Regions from separate parts of the Streptomyces sp. CA2R106 genome, predicted to be linked through region 2. Evidence: predicted binding sites of a transcription regulator. Region 2 holds the regulator's gene; the other holds the start of a gene.
What was found. The regulator HspR, encoded in region 2, represses chaperone genes until heat shock. The targets are predictions, from matches to a motif close to TTGAGNNNNNNNNNCTCAA.
Positions count from the first base shown of each region.

Region 1: a site for HspR is predicted at 4,309-4,327, ahead of lon (endopeptidase La). Genes of this name have one in related genera too.

Region 1 covers NZ_JBAGKC010000008.1:137,375-143,854, reverse strand. The annotation lists gene WA788_RS14560 (multifunctional oxoglutarate decarboxylase/oxoglutarate dehydrogenase thiamine pyrophosphate-binding subunit/dihydrolipoyllysine-residue succinyltransferase subunit) at 1-95, opposite strand, end outside; gene WA788_RS14555 (HAMP domain-containing sensor histidine kinase) at 355-1,554, opposite strand; gene WA788_RS14550 (response regulator transcription factor) at 1,551-2,264, opposite strand; gene WA788_RS14545 (spermidine synthase) at 2,339-3,052, opposite strand; gene WA788_RS14540 (class I SAM-dependent methyltransferase) at 3,200-4,138, shown strand; gene lon (endopeptidase La) at 4,350-6,480, shown strand, end outside.
Region 2 covers NZ_JBAGKC010000021.1:69,132-75,611, forward strand. The annotation lists gene WA788_RS25220 (cytochrome P450 family protein) at 88-1,392, shown strand; gene WA788_RS25225 (pyridoxamine 5'-phosphate oxidase family protein) at 1,453-1,860, shown strand; gene WA788_RS25230 (thioredoxin family protein) at 2,039-2,599, shown strand; gene WA788_RS25235 (hypothetical protein) at 2,596-3,177, shown strand; gene WA788_RS25240 (FBP domain-containing protein) at 3,188-3,694, opposite strand; gene WA788_RS25245 (heat shock protein transcriptional repressor HspR) at 3,850-4,326, opposite strand; gene dnaJ (molecular chaperone DnaJ) at 4,331-5,527, opposite strand; gene grpE (nucleotide exchange factor GrpE) at 5,569-6,273, opposite strand; gene dnaK (molecular chaperone DnaK) at 6,270-6,480, opposite strand, start outside.

The sequences.
Region 1 (6,480 bases), on a different contig from region 2:
AGCCACTCGTTCGGGCCGAAACCCGCTGCGGGGCCCTCGCCCTGCGCTTCGTGGTCGGTGGAGACACTAGAGCTATTGGGGGACTGTGGCGACACGGCGGCAACCGCCCTCTTCCGCTTCACAAGATGGTGGACAGCGGGAATAAAGGCTACGCCTACCTGGCGTCTCCATGCAGTTTAGGGGGGCAGTCGTCGCGTAAGTCACACCCGAAGACTGGTTTCGGGACGGATCGTGGCGGGAAAGTGGTCCCTCTTGCGGGTTTGCCCGTCCGCCGGCGGGCCTCCGGCGGCGGGTCCGCCGGCGTGTTCCGCCCGCCTCGCCGCCCACCCCGCCGACCGCCGCGGCGGCGCCGCGTCAACGCTGCTGCGCCGGCTTCCCCGGGAGGGTGACGTGGATGCGGCAGCCCCGCGGGGATTCGGCCACCTCGATCCGCCCGCCGTGCAGGTCCACCGCCCAGCGCGCGATCGCCAGGCCCAGACCGGTGCCGCCGTCCGTGCCCGGATGCGAGCCGCGGTGGAAGCGGTCGAAGACCCGCACCCGGTCCGCCTCTGGGATGCCCGGCCCCTCGTCGCACACCTCCAGGTCCAGGCTGCCGGGCACCGGCCCGCCCCGGGCCCGTACGGTGACCCGGCCGCCGGGCGGGCTGTGCTTCATCGCGTTGTCCACCAGGTTGGCCACCACCTGGTGCAGCCGCTCCCCGTCGGCGTACGCCACCAGCTCCGGCGGCGAGACGTCCAGGTGCAGCGGCACGTCCGCCCGGGCCCGGGTCTGGGCGCCGCCGGACCTGCCGCGGTCCGCGCCCAGGCTCGCCGTCTTCAGCACCGCCGACAGGTACGGCCACACCTCGAACCGCTTGGCGTCCAGCCGTACCGCGCCGCTGTCCAGCCGGGACAGGTCCAGCAGCTGGGTGACCAGCTTGCCCAGCCGCTCGGTCTGCTGGAGGGCCAGCCGCATCGTCTCCGGGTCGGCCGCCGAGACGCCGTCCACCACGTTCTCCAGCACCGCGCGCAGCGCGGCGATCGGCGTGCGCAGCTCGTGCGAGACGTTCGCCACCAGCTCCTTGCGGTGCCGGTCCACGGCGGCCAGGTCGGCCGCCATCCGGTTGAACGTCTCGGCCAGCTCGCCGACCTCGTCGCGGCGCTTGCGGGCCACCCGGCGGCTGTAGTCCCCGCCGGCCATCGCCCGCGCCACCGCCGTCATCTCGCGCAGCGGCGCGGTCAGGTTGGTCGCGACGATCTGCGTGATCAGCAGCGAGGCGATGATCGAGAAGATCGTGATCACCCGCAGCTCGGTCCTGGAGTGGATCGCCAGCGTCACCAGCAGTGTGGTGATCATCACGGAGGCGATCACCAGCGCCTGGAGCGCCGCCTTGATCGAGCGGGTCGGGTCCCAGGGGCGCAGCGCCTCCCACAGCCGGCTCAGCCACGCGCGCACCACGACCCGGGCCGGCCGCCGGTTGCCGCGCGGCGCCCGGCGGCGGGTCCACCACAACGCGCCCAGGGCCCGCGCCGGGTCCCGGGTGCGCGCGGGGTCCCCGATGGGGCCCGGGGTCATGGCGTCGGGTTCTCCAGGGCGTAGCCGACACCGTGCACGGTGCGGATGCGCTCCGCGCCGATCTTCCGGCGCAGTGCCTTGACGTGGCTGTCCACGGTGCGGGTGCCCGACGCGTCGGTCCAGTCCCACACCTCGGCGAGCAGCTGCTCGCGGGAGAGCACCGCCCGCGGCTGGTGGGCCAGGCACACCAGCAGCTCGAACTCCGTCGGCGTCAGGTGCACGTCGCTGCCGCCGACCCGGACCCGGCGCTGGGTGTGGTCGATCTCCAGGTCGCCGAGGTGGATGCTGGCGCCGCGCACGGTGGACGCCGCGTCGGCGGCCCGCTCCACCCGGCGCAGCAGCACATGGACCCGGGCGGCCAGCTCGCGCATCGAGAACGGCTTGGTCATGTAGTCGTCGGCGCCGACGCCGAGCCCGACCAGCATGTCCGTCTCGTCGTCGCGCGCGGTGAGCATCAGCACCGGCACCGGCCGGTCGGCCTGCACCCGGCGGCAGACCTCCAGCCCGTCGTACCCGGGCAGCATCACGTCGAGCACCAGCAGGTCGGGCTGCCAGCTGTGGGCCGCGTCCACCGCGGACGGGCCGTCGCTCGCCGTGCGCACCTGGAACCCCTCCGCCTGGAGGCGGGCCGCGATCGCCTGAACTATCGTCTGGTCGTCCTCGACCACCAGGACACGGCGCTGCGCGCCCGTCGTCTGTGCGCTGTCCACTTCCGCTTCCGCCCCACAAGCTCGTCCGATACCGGCAGCGTACGGGGCGGGCCGCGGCCCTGACTATGACGCCTTCACGCCTTGACGGCTACATGCACCACATCGGGCACCCCGCGCGCGACCGGAACCTCGAGTGTCCGCACCCCGGAGTACCCCGCCCCCGTCAAAGCGGCCTCGAAGGCGGCCGAGGGCTGCGCCGACCACACGGCCAGGACACCGCCGGGGCGGAGCAGCTCCCGGCAGTCGTCAAGCCCGCTGGGACTGTAGAGACTGCCGTTATTGTCGGTGACTGTCCAGTCCGGCCCGTTGTCGATGTCCAGGCAGAGCGCGTCGTAACCGCGTTCGGGGCCCGCGGCGGGCGCGGCCGCGGGGCCGGGCGCGGTGCGCAGGTAGGCCAGCAGGTCCGCCTCGACCAGCCGCACCCGCGGGTCGTCGAGGGCGCCGCCGGTGTGCGCGGCGAAGTGGCCGGCCCGGTGCCAGTCGATCACCGCCCGCTCCCGCTCGACGACGTCGATCCGCGCCCAGCGCGGCTGGGCGGCGGCGTGCGCGAGCGAGAACCCGACGCCGAGCCCGCCGATCAGCACGCTCGCGCCGTCCCGGCCGGGCGGCAGCGCGGCCAGCGCCGCGTCGACCAGCAGCCGCTCCGAGCGGCCGTCGGAGGTGTCCATCAGGAAGGTGCCGTTGGCGATGATCTCCAGGTGCGGGCCCCGCCGCCGCAGCACCGCCTCCCCGTACGGGCCGTCGCGCCGGTCCAGCACCACCGGTTCCTCGGTGTTCGTCGCAGACATGACCTCATTTTGGCGTACCCGGGGGAATTCCATGGCCGCCCGTCGGCCGCCGGGTCACCGGGCGTTCAACTCCCGTACCGGAGGACTTCCGGTGAACTGCGCCCGGTGCTGGTCCGGGCCGCACAGCCGGGGCGTAGGTTCCGCCCCATGCCGATACTCAACAGCCCTGTGGCCAAGCGGCTCCTGCGTCCCGCGACCTCCCTCGTCGACCGCCGTGTGCAGCGTCCGGTGTCGCGGTTGCGCAAGGAGATGGACACCCTGCGGCGGGAGGTGAAGGAGCTGGAGAAGCTGCGGCGCCAGGTCGACGAGCTGCGCGGCCAGGAGTACGCGGTCGGCCTGCTCTTCGACCGGACCGGCCGCAGCGGCCCGCGGCTGCCCACCGCGGCGCAGATCGACCAGCTGGTGGCGCAGGTCGCCGAGACCACCGGCGCGGACCCGAAGGCGGCCCGGCGCAACGTCACGATCGCCTTCCGCAACGTGATCGCGCTGGAGGCGCTGGCGGTGGGCCGGCTGGCCGGCTCGACCCAGAACGTCTGCGGCAAGCTCGCCGCGGTGCCGCTGCTGGACCCGCCCAACGCGCAGGTGCTGGAGATCGGCACGCTGTACGGGCTGTTCTCCGCCACGATGCTGCGGATGCTGCACCGCGCCGGGATCGAGCCCGAGCTGACGGTGGTGGACCCGCTGGTCGGGACCCAGCTCCAGCCCGGCGGGCTGGAGGGCCTCGACCCGACCGGCACCCCGGTACGGCTCGACGTGGTCCGGGCGAACCTCGCGCTCGGCGGCAAGGCGGGGGAGCGGGCCCGGGTCCAGGTCGGGTTCTCCGGCGACCCGGACGTGCGCGCGGCCGTCTCCGACCGCGAGTACGGCGTCATCGTCATCGACGGCGACCACTCCGCCCAGGGCGTCGCCGAGGACCTTCAGTGGGCCGAGCAGATCGCCGCCCCCGGGGCGGTCGTCGTCCTCGACGACTACGGCGACGACAAGTGGGCCGGCGTCCAGCAGGGCGCCGACGCCTACCTCGCCGGCTCCACCCGTTTTGTCCTTCTCGGGCGCGTCTCGACCTCCGCGTTCCTGCGGGCGCGGTAACCCGGACCCCGGAAGGACCCGAGCAAGTCAGGGGCGCGGGGAACTGCGCGACCGGCCACGTACGGCCGCAAGGTCCCGGGCGGACAGGAGGCGCCCCCTTCCGGGGGACGGGGGCGCCCTGATCGCTCAGGGCGAACGTGGACCGGGGAACATCGGCGAAGCCCCTTGCATTGAGTGAGGTGTACTCAACTTGCTTGCATAGGGAGCGATCATGGCGTTTGAGCCGAAGAGTTCCAACCTCACCCTCCCCGTACTGCCCCTCGACGGCGAGGTCGTCCTGCCCGGCATGGTCGTACCGCTCGACCTGACGGACACGGAGGTACGGGCCGCGGTGGAAGCCGCACAGGCGGCCCACGCGGGCCGCGGCAGCGGCAAGCCCCGGGTCCTGCTCGTCCCCCGGGTCGACGGCAGGTACGCCGCCGTGGGCACCCTCGGCACGGTCGAACAGGTCGGCCGCCTCTCCGACGGCGACCCCGGCGCCGTCATCAAGGGCCGCTCGCGCGTGCGGATCGGCGCCGGCACGACCGGCCCGGGCGCGGCGCTGTGGGTGGAGGGCACCGTGGTGGAGGAGCCCGCGCCGCAGGAGGCGCCGGGCACCGTCGCGGAGCTGATGAAGGAGTACAAGGCCCTCGCCACGAGCTGGCTGCGCAAGCGCGGCGCCTGGCAGGTCGTCGACCGGGTGCAGCAGATCGACGACGCCGGCCAGCTCGCCGACAACTCCGGCTACTCGCCGTTCCTGAGCGTGGAGCAGCGTGTGGAGCTGCTGGAGACCGCCGACCCGGTGGCCCGGCTGAAGCTCGCCACGCAGTGGCTGCGCGACCACCTCGCCGAGCAGGACGTCGCCGAGACGATCCGCAAGGACGTCCAGGAGGGCATGGAGAAGCAGCAGCGCGAGTTCCTGCTCCGCCAGCAGCTGGAGGCGGTCCGCAAGGAGCTGTCGGAGCTGAACGGAGACCCGGACAACGAAACGGACGACTACCGGGCCCGGGTGGAGTCCGCCGACCTGCCCGAGAAGGTCCGCGAGGCCGCCCTGAAGGAGGTCGAGAAGCTGGAGCGCTCCTCGGACGCCTCCCCGGAGGGCTCGTGGATCCGCACCTGGCTGGACACCGTCCTCGAACTGCCGTGGAACAGCACCACCGAGGACACGTACGACGTGGCGGGCGCGCGGGCCGTGCTGGACGCGGACCACGCGGGTCTGGACGACGTGAAGGAGCGCATCACCGAGTACCTGGCGGTCCGCAAGCGCCGGGCCGACCGCGGCCTCGGTGTGGTCGGCGGGCGCCGCGGCGGCGCGGTGCTGGCGCTGGTCGGGCCGCCCGGGGTCGGCAAGACCTCGCTGGGCGAGTCCGTGGCCCGCGCGATGGGCCGCAAGTTCGTCCGGGTGGCGCTGGGCGGCGTCCGCGACGAGGCGGAGATCCGCGGCCACCGCAGGACGTACGTCGGCGCGCTGCCGGGCCGGATCGTGCGCGCGATCAAGGAGGCCGGGTCGATGAACCCGGTGGTGCTGCTCGACGAGGTCGACAAGGTCGGCTCGGACTACCGGGGCGACCCGGCGGCCGCGCTGCTGGAAGTCCTCGACCCGGCGCAGAACCACACCTTCCGGGACCACTACCTGGAGGTCGAACTCGACCTGTCCGACGTGGTGTTCCTCGCCACCGCCAACGTGCTGGAGGCCATCCCCGAGCCGCTGCTGGACCGGATGGAACTGGTCCGGCTGGACGGCTACACCGAGGACGAGAAGGTCGTCATCGCCCGCGACCACCTGCTGCCCCGGCAGTTGGAGCGCGCGGGTCTGGACGCCGAGGAGGTCGGGCTCGAGGAGGACGCGCTGCGCAGGCTGGCCGGGGAGTACACCCGCGAGGCCGGTGTGCGGAACCTGGAGCGGACCGTCGCGCGGCTGCTGCGGAAGATCGCGGCGCAGCACGAACTGGGCGAGCGCGAGCTGCCGTTCACGGTCGGCGCCGGAGACCTGCGGGCGCTGATCGGGCGGCCGCACCACGTGCCGGAGGCCGCGCAGGACCCGGAGGAGCGGCGTACCGCGGTGCCGGGTGTGGCCACCGGGCTCGCGGTGACCGGCGCCGGGGGCGACGTGCTGTACATCGAGGCGTCGCTCGCGGACCCGGAGACCGGCGGGTCCGGGCTCCAGCTCACCGGCCAGCTCGGCGACGTGATGAAGGAGTCCGCGCAGATCGCGCTCTCCTTCCTGCGCTCGCGCGGGGCGGAACTGGAGCTGCCGGTCGGCGACCTGAAGGACCGCGGCGTACACCTGCACGTCCCGGCCGGGGCGGTGCCGAAGGACGGGCCGAGCGCGGGTGTCACCATGACGACCGCGCTGGCGTCCC
Region 2 (6,480 bases):
CTGACTACCTCAACATGAAGCAAGTTGAGTCTATTCCACTCAAGGTGATTCCGGGCACAGAAGAGCACGCGTTTTTTGGGAGGACCCATGACCTCGGCGCACCCGGCGACACCGGACCCGGCACATCCGCACCCGGCGACACCGGACCCGACCCAGCCGTACACCCTGGGTGCCGGCGGCGCCTCCGTACGGGCCGACGCCGACGATCTGCGCGAGCGCGCCGCCGCCTGCCCGGTGATGCTGCCGGGGGGAGTCCCCGGCATGATCGTCTCCCGCCACCGCGAGCTGCGCGACTTCCTCGCCCACCCCGCCGTGGCGAAGAACGCCCGCCACTTCGCTGCCCTGACGGAGGGCCGGGTCCCGGCGCAGTGGCAGCTCAACGCCTTCGCCCTGGTCAACGGCATGACCACGGCCGACGGCGACGACCACCGGCGGCTGCGGGGCCTTGCCGCCAAGGCGTTCACACCGCGACGGGTGGCCGCCATGCGGCCCTGGATCGAGCAGCTGGCCGGCGGGCTGGTGTCCGCCCTTCCGGACCGCGCCGGGCCGGACGGCGTCGTGGACCTGCGCGCGCACTTCGCCTATCCGCTCCCCATGGGAGTGATCAGCCGCCTGCTCGGGGTGGCGCCCGGGCACCGTGACCACCTGCACGACCTGACCGGGCTGCTGGTCAGCACCTCCAGTTCGGCCGCCGAGGCGATGGCCGCGCAGCGCGGCATCCACGCGGTGCTCGCCGAGGTCGTCGCCGAGCGCCGGGCCCACCCGGCCGACGACCTGGCCGACGACCTGGCCGGCGCGCTGGTCGCGGCCCGCGACGAGGACCGGGCGGGCGGCGCCGAGCGGCTGAGCGACGAGGAGGTCGCCGGCACCCTGCTGCTGATGATCGTGGCCGGCCACGAGACCACCCTCAACCTCATCACCAACGCGGTGCGCGCCCTGTGCCGCCACCCGGACCAGCGCGACCTCGTCCTGACCGGCGGCGCCTCCTGGGACGCGGTGGTCGAGGAGACGCTGCGCTGGGACAGCCCGGTGGCCAACTTCCCCTTCCGCTACCCGACCGCCGACCTCGACGTGGGCGGCACCGTCATCCCGCGCGGCACCCCCGTGCTCGCCGGATACGCCGCCGCCGGACGCGACTCCCGGGAGTACGGCCCGGACGCCGACCGGTTCGACGTGACCCGGCCGCCCGGCACCCGCCACCTGTCCTTCGGGCACGGCCCCCACTACTGCCTGGGCGCCCCGCTGGCCCGCCTTGAGGCCGCGGTCGCGCTGCGCACGCTGTACGGGGCGTGGCCGCGGCTGGCGACCGCCGTACCCGAGGCCGAACTGCCGCCGCTGCCGGGCTTCGTCGGCAACAGCGTCAGCGAACTGCCGGTGCGGCTGGGCGGTTGAGCGGTCGGGTGCCCTGACCGGGCGGGGCGGGGCGGGGCGGGGACGGGCTACCGTTTCCCCATGGCCCGCCGCGATCCCCGCTCCCCCGAACCCGGCTTCCTGGAGTTCTGGCGCGAGTACCACCTGTGCACGCTGACCACCACGCGCCCCGACGGCTCCCCGCACGTCGTCCCGGTCGGCGTCACCTACGACCCCGACGCGGGGCTCGCCCGGGTGATCACCAACACCCGCAGCCGCAAGGCCGCCAACGTACGGGCCGCCGGACCCGCGGGCGCCCGGGTGGCGGTCTGCCAGGCCGACCGCGGCCGCTGGGCCACCCTGGAGGGCCTCGCGACCGTCTCCACCGACCCCGAGCGCGTCGCCGACGCCGTCCGCCGCTACGCCGAGCGCTACGACCGCACCCCCGCCCCCAACCCCGACCGCGTCGTCATCGAGATCGCCCTCACCCGCGCCATGGGCAACGCCTGACCCGCACTCCCCGACCACCCGGCCCCACGCCCGCCCCCACCTGCGCGAACACGCGCTCACGCGGGGTGCGGCGCCTGCTACAGTGCGCTGACTCGGTCGAGCTGGGGGGCAGTTGGCGATGTGGGGACGAGCGCGCCGTGACGCGCGGAGACGTACCGCGGTCAGCACGGGAACGCGGATGCTGGCGGCGGGGGGCGCCGCGGCGGTGACGCTGCTCCTCGCGGGCTGCGGAGCCTCGGACGGAGCGTCGTCCGACGCGTCCGCGCCGACTACGAAGCCCGCCGCCACGAGCAGCACTCCGACGGCGACGACCCCGACGATGGCGCCTGCCGCGACGACGCCCGCCACGGCGTCGCCGGAAGGCTACGACCCCACGCGGGACGCGGCGGCGGACGTGACCGCTGCCGAGCACGCCTCGGCCAAGGACGGCCGACCCGTACTGATCGACTTCGGCGCGGACTGGTGCCCGGACTGCGTGGTGCTCGGCCGCACCTTCACCGAGCCGGCGACGGCCGCCCTGCTGGCCAAGTACCACGTGGTGCGGGTCGACGTCGGCCAGTTCGACCACAACCTGTCGCTCGCCGCGCGCTACGTCGACCTCGACTCCAGCGGCATTCCGGCGCTCGCCGTGGTGGACCGGCACGGCACCACCGAGACGGCCACCAACCAGGGCCAGTTCTCCAACGCCCGCAGTATGCCGGAGAGCCAGGTCGACGCCTTCCTGAAGACGTGGGCGTGAGAAGGGCCCCGGCCGCCGTACGAAGGAACGCCGTCCGCTCCACCGCCGTCGCCCTGCTGCTCTGCACGGTCGGCTGCGGCCAGGGCGGACAGGGTGGCCAGGGCGGCCACGGCGGTTCGCCACACGCGGCGCCGACGCGTACGCGGGCGTCCTTCACCGCGGGCGGGGTGGACGTCGCCGTCACGCTCGAACGGTCGGGCGCGGACACGGTGGCGGTGCGCGCCACCCTCAGCCCGCGGCAGAAGGGCTTCCACCTCTACAGCCTCACGCTGCCCGACGACGGGGTCGACGGTCTCGGCATCCCGACCCGCCTGACGGTCGGCGCGCCGCTCACCGCGACCGGCCCGGTGACGTCCTCCGTCGCCCCGCACGAGGTGCGCCCCGCCGGCCTCGACCTGGCGCTCCCGGTCTACCCCGACGGGCCGGTGACCCTGAGCCTGGCCACGCGGCTCGCGGGCAGCGCCGACGGATCGGCCTCCGCGCGGGTCCTGCTCACCTACGGAGCCTGCTCCACCGACGGCGCCTGCCTCGCGCCGGTCCGGGCGCACCCGGTGACGCTGGCCGTTCCGCCGCGCTGACGCCAGGCGGTCAGTGCGGCTGGGGAGCGGTGATCTTGGTGAGGAAGCCGTCGAGGTTGCGCAGGGTGCGGTCGATCTGCTCGGCCAGGGTGAGGGTCTCGTCCATCCGCTTGGCCAGTACGGAGGTCTTCTTGCCCCGGACGTAGAGGGAGCAGGCCAGGTCGGCGCACATGTAGATGCCCACGGTGTTGCCCTGCCGGCCGGCCGGGCCGGCCAGCGGCGCGGCCAGCAGGTCGACGCCGCCGCCGGAGTGGCCGGTCAGGCAGACCGAGCACAGGCTGCTGCGCATCAGGTTGCGGCGCGCGCCGGGGGCCACCCGCAGGGTGACGCCGACCGGCTGCTCGCCCGCGGTCACCAGGTAGGCGCGGTCGGGCGCGCCCGGGTCGCGCCAGCCGAAGAAGTCCAGGTCGTCCCACGGCACCTCCGCGAGGTCCCGCGGCAGCCGGACGCGCTTCGCCTCCCCCTTCGAGCAGTTCACGAAGGAGTCCCGGATCTGCGCCTCGCCAAGTGGGTCCATGACGACCGAAGCTAACAAGCGCCCGGCGCCGCTGTCGCCGCATTTACCGGCGGCCCGCCGGCCGCACGGCGGGCCGACGCACGAGATCCCCGCGACCCTCGGGAGGGCGCGGGGACCGTGTGTGCTGCGTGAACAGCCCGGCGTGAACAGCCCGGTCAGACGTCCCGCTTGGGGCGCCACACCACGAGCGCGCTCGTGTGCTGCACGTCCTGGTACGGCACCAGGTCGCGCCGGTAGGAGGCGTGCACCGCTGCTTCGCGCTGCTGGATGACGGCGGCTGCGCCGTCGACGGCGGCGGAGAGTTCGGCGACCCGGGCCTGGAGCGCGGCGACCTGGTTCTCCAGTTCGATGATCCGCTTGATGCCGGCGAGGTTGATGCCCTCGTCCTGCGAGAGCCGCTGCACCTCCCGCAACTGCTCGATGTCGCGGGCGGAGTAGCGCCGCCCGCGCCCGGCCGCCCGGTCCGGCGAGACCAGGCCGAGGCGGTCGTACTGCCGCAGGGTCTGCGGATGCAGCCCGGACAGCTCGGCCGCCACCGAGATCACGTAGACCGGTGACTCCTCCGTCAACTGGTACGGATTGCGGCCACGTCCCATGCGGGGCCCGGGAGCCCCGCCGCCGTCGATGCCCATCCGTTCACGCTCCCTTCGCGGCCTTGAACAGCTCCGCCCGCGGGTCGATGTCCGCGGTCGCCTCTCGGTACGACTCCAGTGCGTCCAGCGCCTTGCCCTCGGTCTGCGCGGGCACCGCCACCTCGACGGTGACGAGCAGGTCGCCGCGCGACCCGTCCTTGCGCACCGCGCCCTTGCCGCGGGCCCGCAGCGTCCGGCCGTTCGGCGTGCCGGCCGGCAGCTTCAGGGTGACCGGCGGCCCGCCCAGGGTGGGCACCTTGATCTCCCCGCCGAGCGCGGCCTCGGTGAAGCTCACCGGGACCGTGACCGTCAGGTTCGCGTCCTTGCGGCCGAAGACCGGGTGCCGGCCGACGTGCACGACCACGTACAGGTCGCCGGCCGGTCCGCCGCGCTCACCGGGGGCGCCCTTGCCGCGCAGCCTGATCCGCTGCCCGTCGGTGACGCCCGCCGGGATGCGCACCTGCATGGTGCGCGAGCTCTTCGCCCGGCCGCTGCCGTGGCAGACCTCGCAGGGGTTCTCCGCGATCAGGCCGCGGCCCTTGCAGTCCACACACGGGTCGGTCAGCGAGAAGCCGCCACCGCCGCCGCGGGAGACCTGCCCGGTGCCGACGCAGGTCGGGCACACCCGGGGGGTGCCGTTCTTGTCGCCGGTGCCGGAGCACGCCTTGCAGGGCGCCTGCGAGGACATCCGTAGCGGGACCGTGGCCCCGTCGACGGCCTCGGTGAAGCTGAGCGTCACCTCGGACTCGATGTCCTGGCCGCGCCGCGGCTGCACACGGGTGCCGCCGCCGCCCCGGTTGAACAGGCCGCCGAACACGTCGCCGAGACCGCCGCCGAAGCCGCCGCCCTGGCCGCCGGTCGTGGTGCCGCCGGGTCCCTGGGCACCGCCGAAGAGGTCGCCCAGGTCGAAGTTGAACCCGCCGGTGCCGCCCGCGCCGGGGCCGGGCCGCATGCCGCCGTTGCCGAACAGCGCGCGGCCCTCGTCGTACTCCTTGCGGCGCTTGGTGTCGGACAGGACGTCGTTGGCCTCGGAGATCTCCTTGAAGCGCTCCTCGGCCGTGGCGTCGTTCTTGTTGGCGTCGGGGTGGAACTCCCGGGCCAGCTTCCGGTACGCCTTCTTGATCTCGGCGTCGGTGGCGTCCTTGGGGACGCCGAGGACCTTGTACAGGTCCTTCTCCAACAGGTCCCTACTGATGCTCATCCTCGGCGTCCCTCCTCTCCGTCCACGTCCCGCGCCCGTCGTCAGCCCTCGGACGGACCACCGGTCTCCTCGTCGTCCGCCTTGCGGTCGGCCGACTCGGCCTCGCCCGGCTCGGACTGCTCGTCCTTGCCGTGCGTGCCCGGCTGGGGTTCGGCCACCGCGACCCGGGCGGGTCGCAGATTGCGCTCCCCGATCCGGTACCCCGGCTGGAGGATCTGCACGCATGTCGTCTGCGTGACGTCAGGCGAATAGCTGTGCATCAGCGCCTCGTGCACCAGCGGGTCGAATGCCTCGCCCTCCTTGCCGAACTGCTGGAGGCCCAGCTTCGCGGCGACCGTCTCCAGCGACTCGGCGACCGACTTGAAGCCGCCCACCAGTTCGCCGTGCTCCCGTGCCCGGCCGATGTCGTCGAGCACCGGGAGCAGTTCGGTCAGCAGGTTGGCGACCGCGACCTCCTTGACGGCGACGCGGTCCCGCTCCACCCGGCGGCGGTAGTTCTGGTACTCGGCCTGGAGGCGCTGGAGGTCGGCGGTGCGCTCGCCGAGCGCGGTGCGCACCTGGTCCAACTGCGCCTTGACGGCCGTCAGCTCCTGGGAGGTCGCGTCGTCCCCGCCCCCGGACGACGGGCCCGCCTTACCGGCGGTCCCGTTGCCCGAGCCGGACTTGCCCGCCTTGCCGGCGGCCGGCTCCTCGGCGGCGTCGGAGGGGACGTCGGGCTCCTCGAAGCCCTTCGGCTCCTCCGTCACGCGGCACCATCCCTCTTGCCCTCGTCGTCGACGATCTCGGCGTCCACGACGTCGTCGTCCGCGGCCTGGGCCGAGTCACCGGGCGCGCCCGCGTCGGCACCGGGGGCCGCGCCGCCCTCGGCCTGCGCGTTGGCGTACAGCGCCTGGCCGAGCTTCTGGCTGGTGGCCGCGACCTTCTCGGTGGCCTCGCGGATCGCCGCGGTGTTG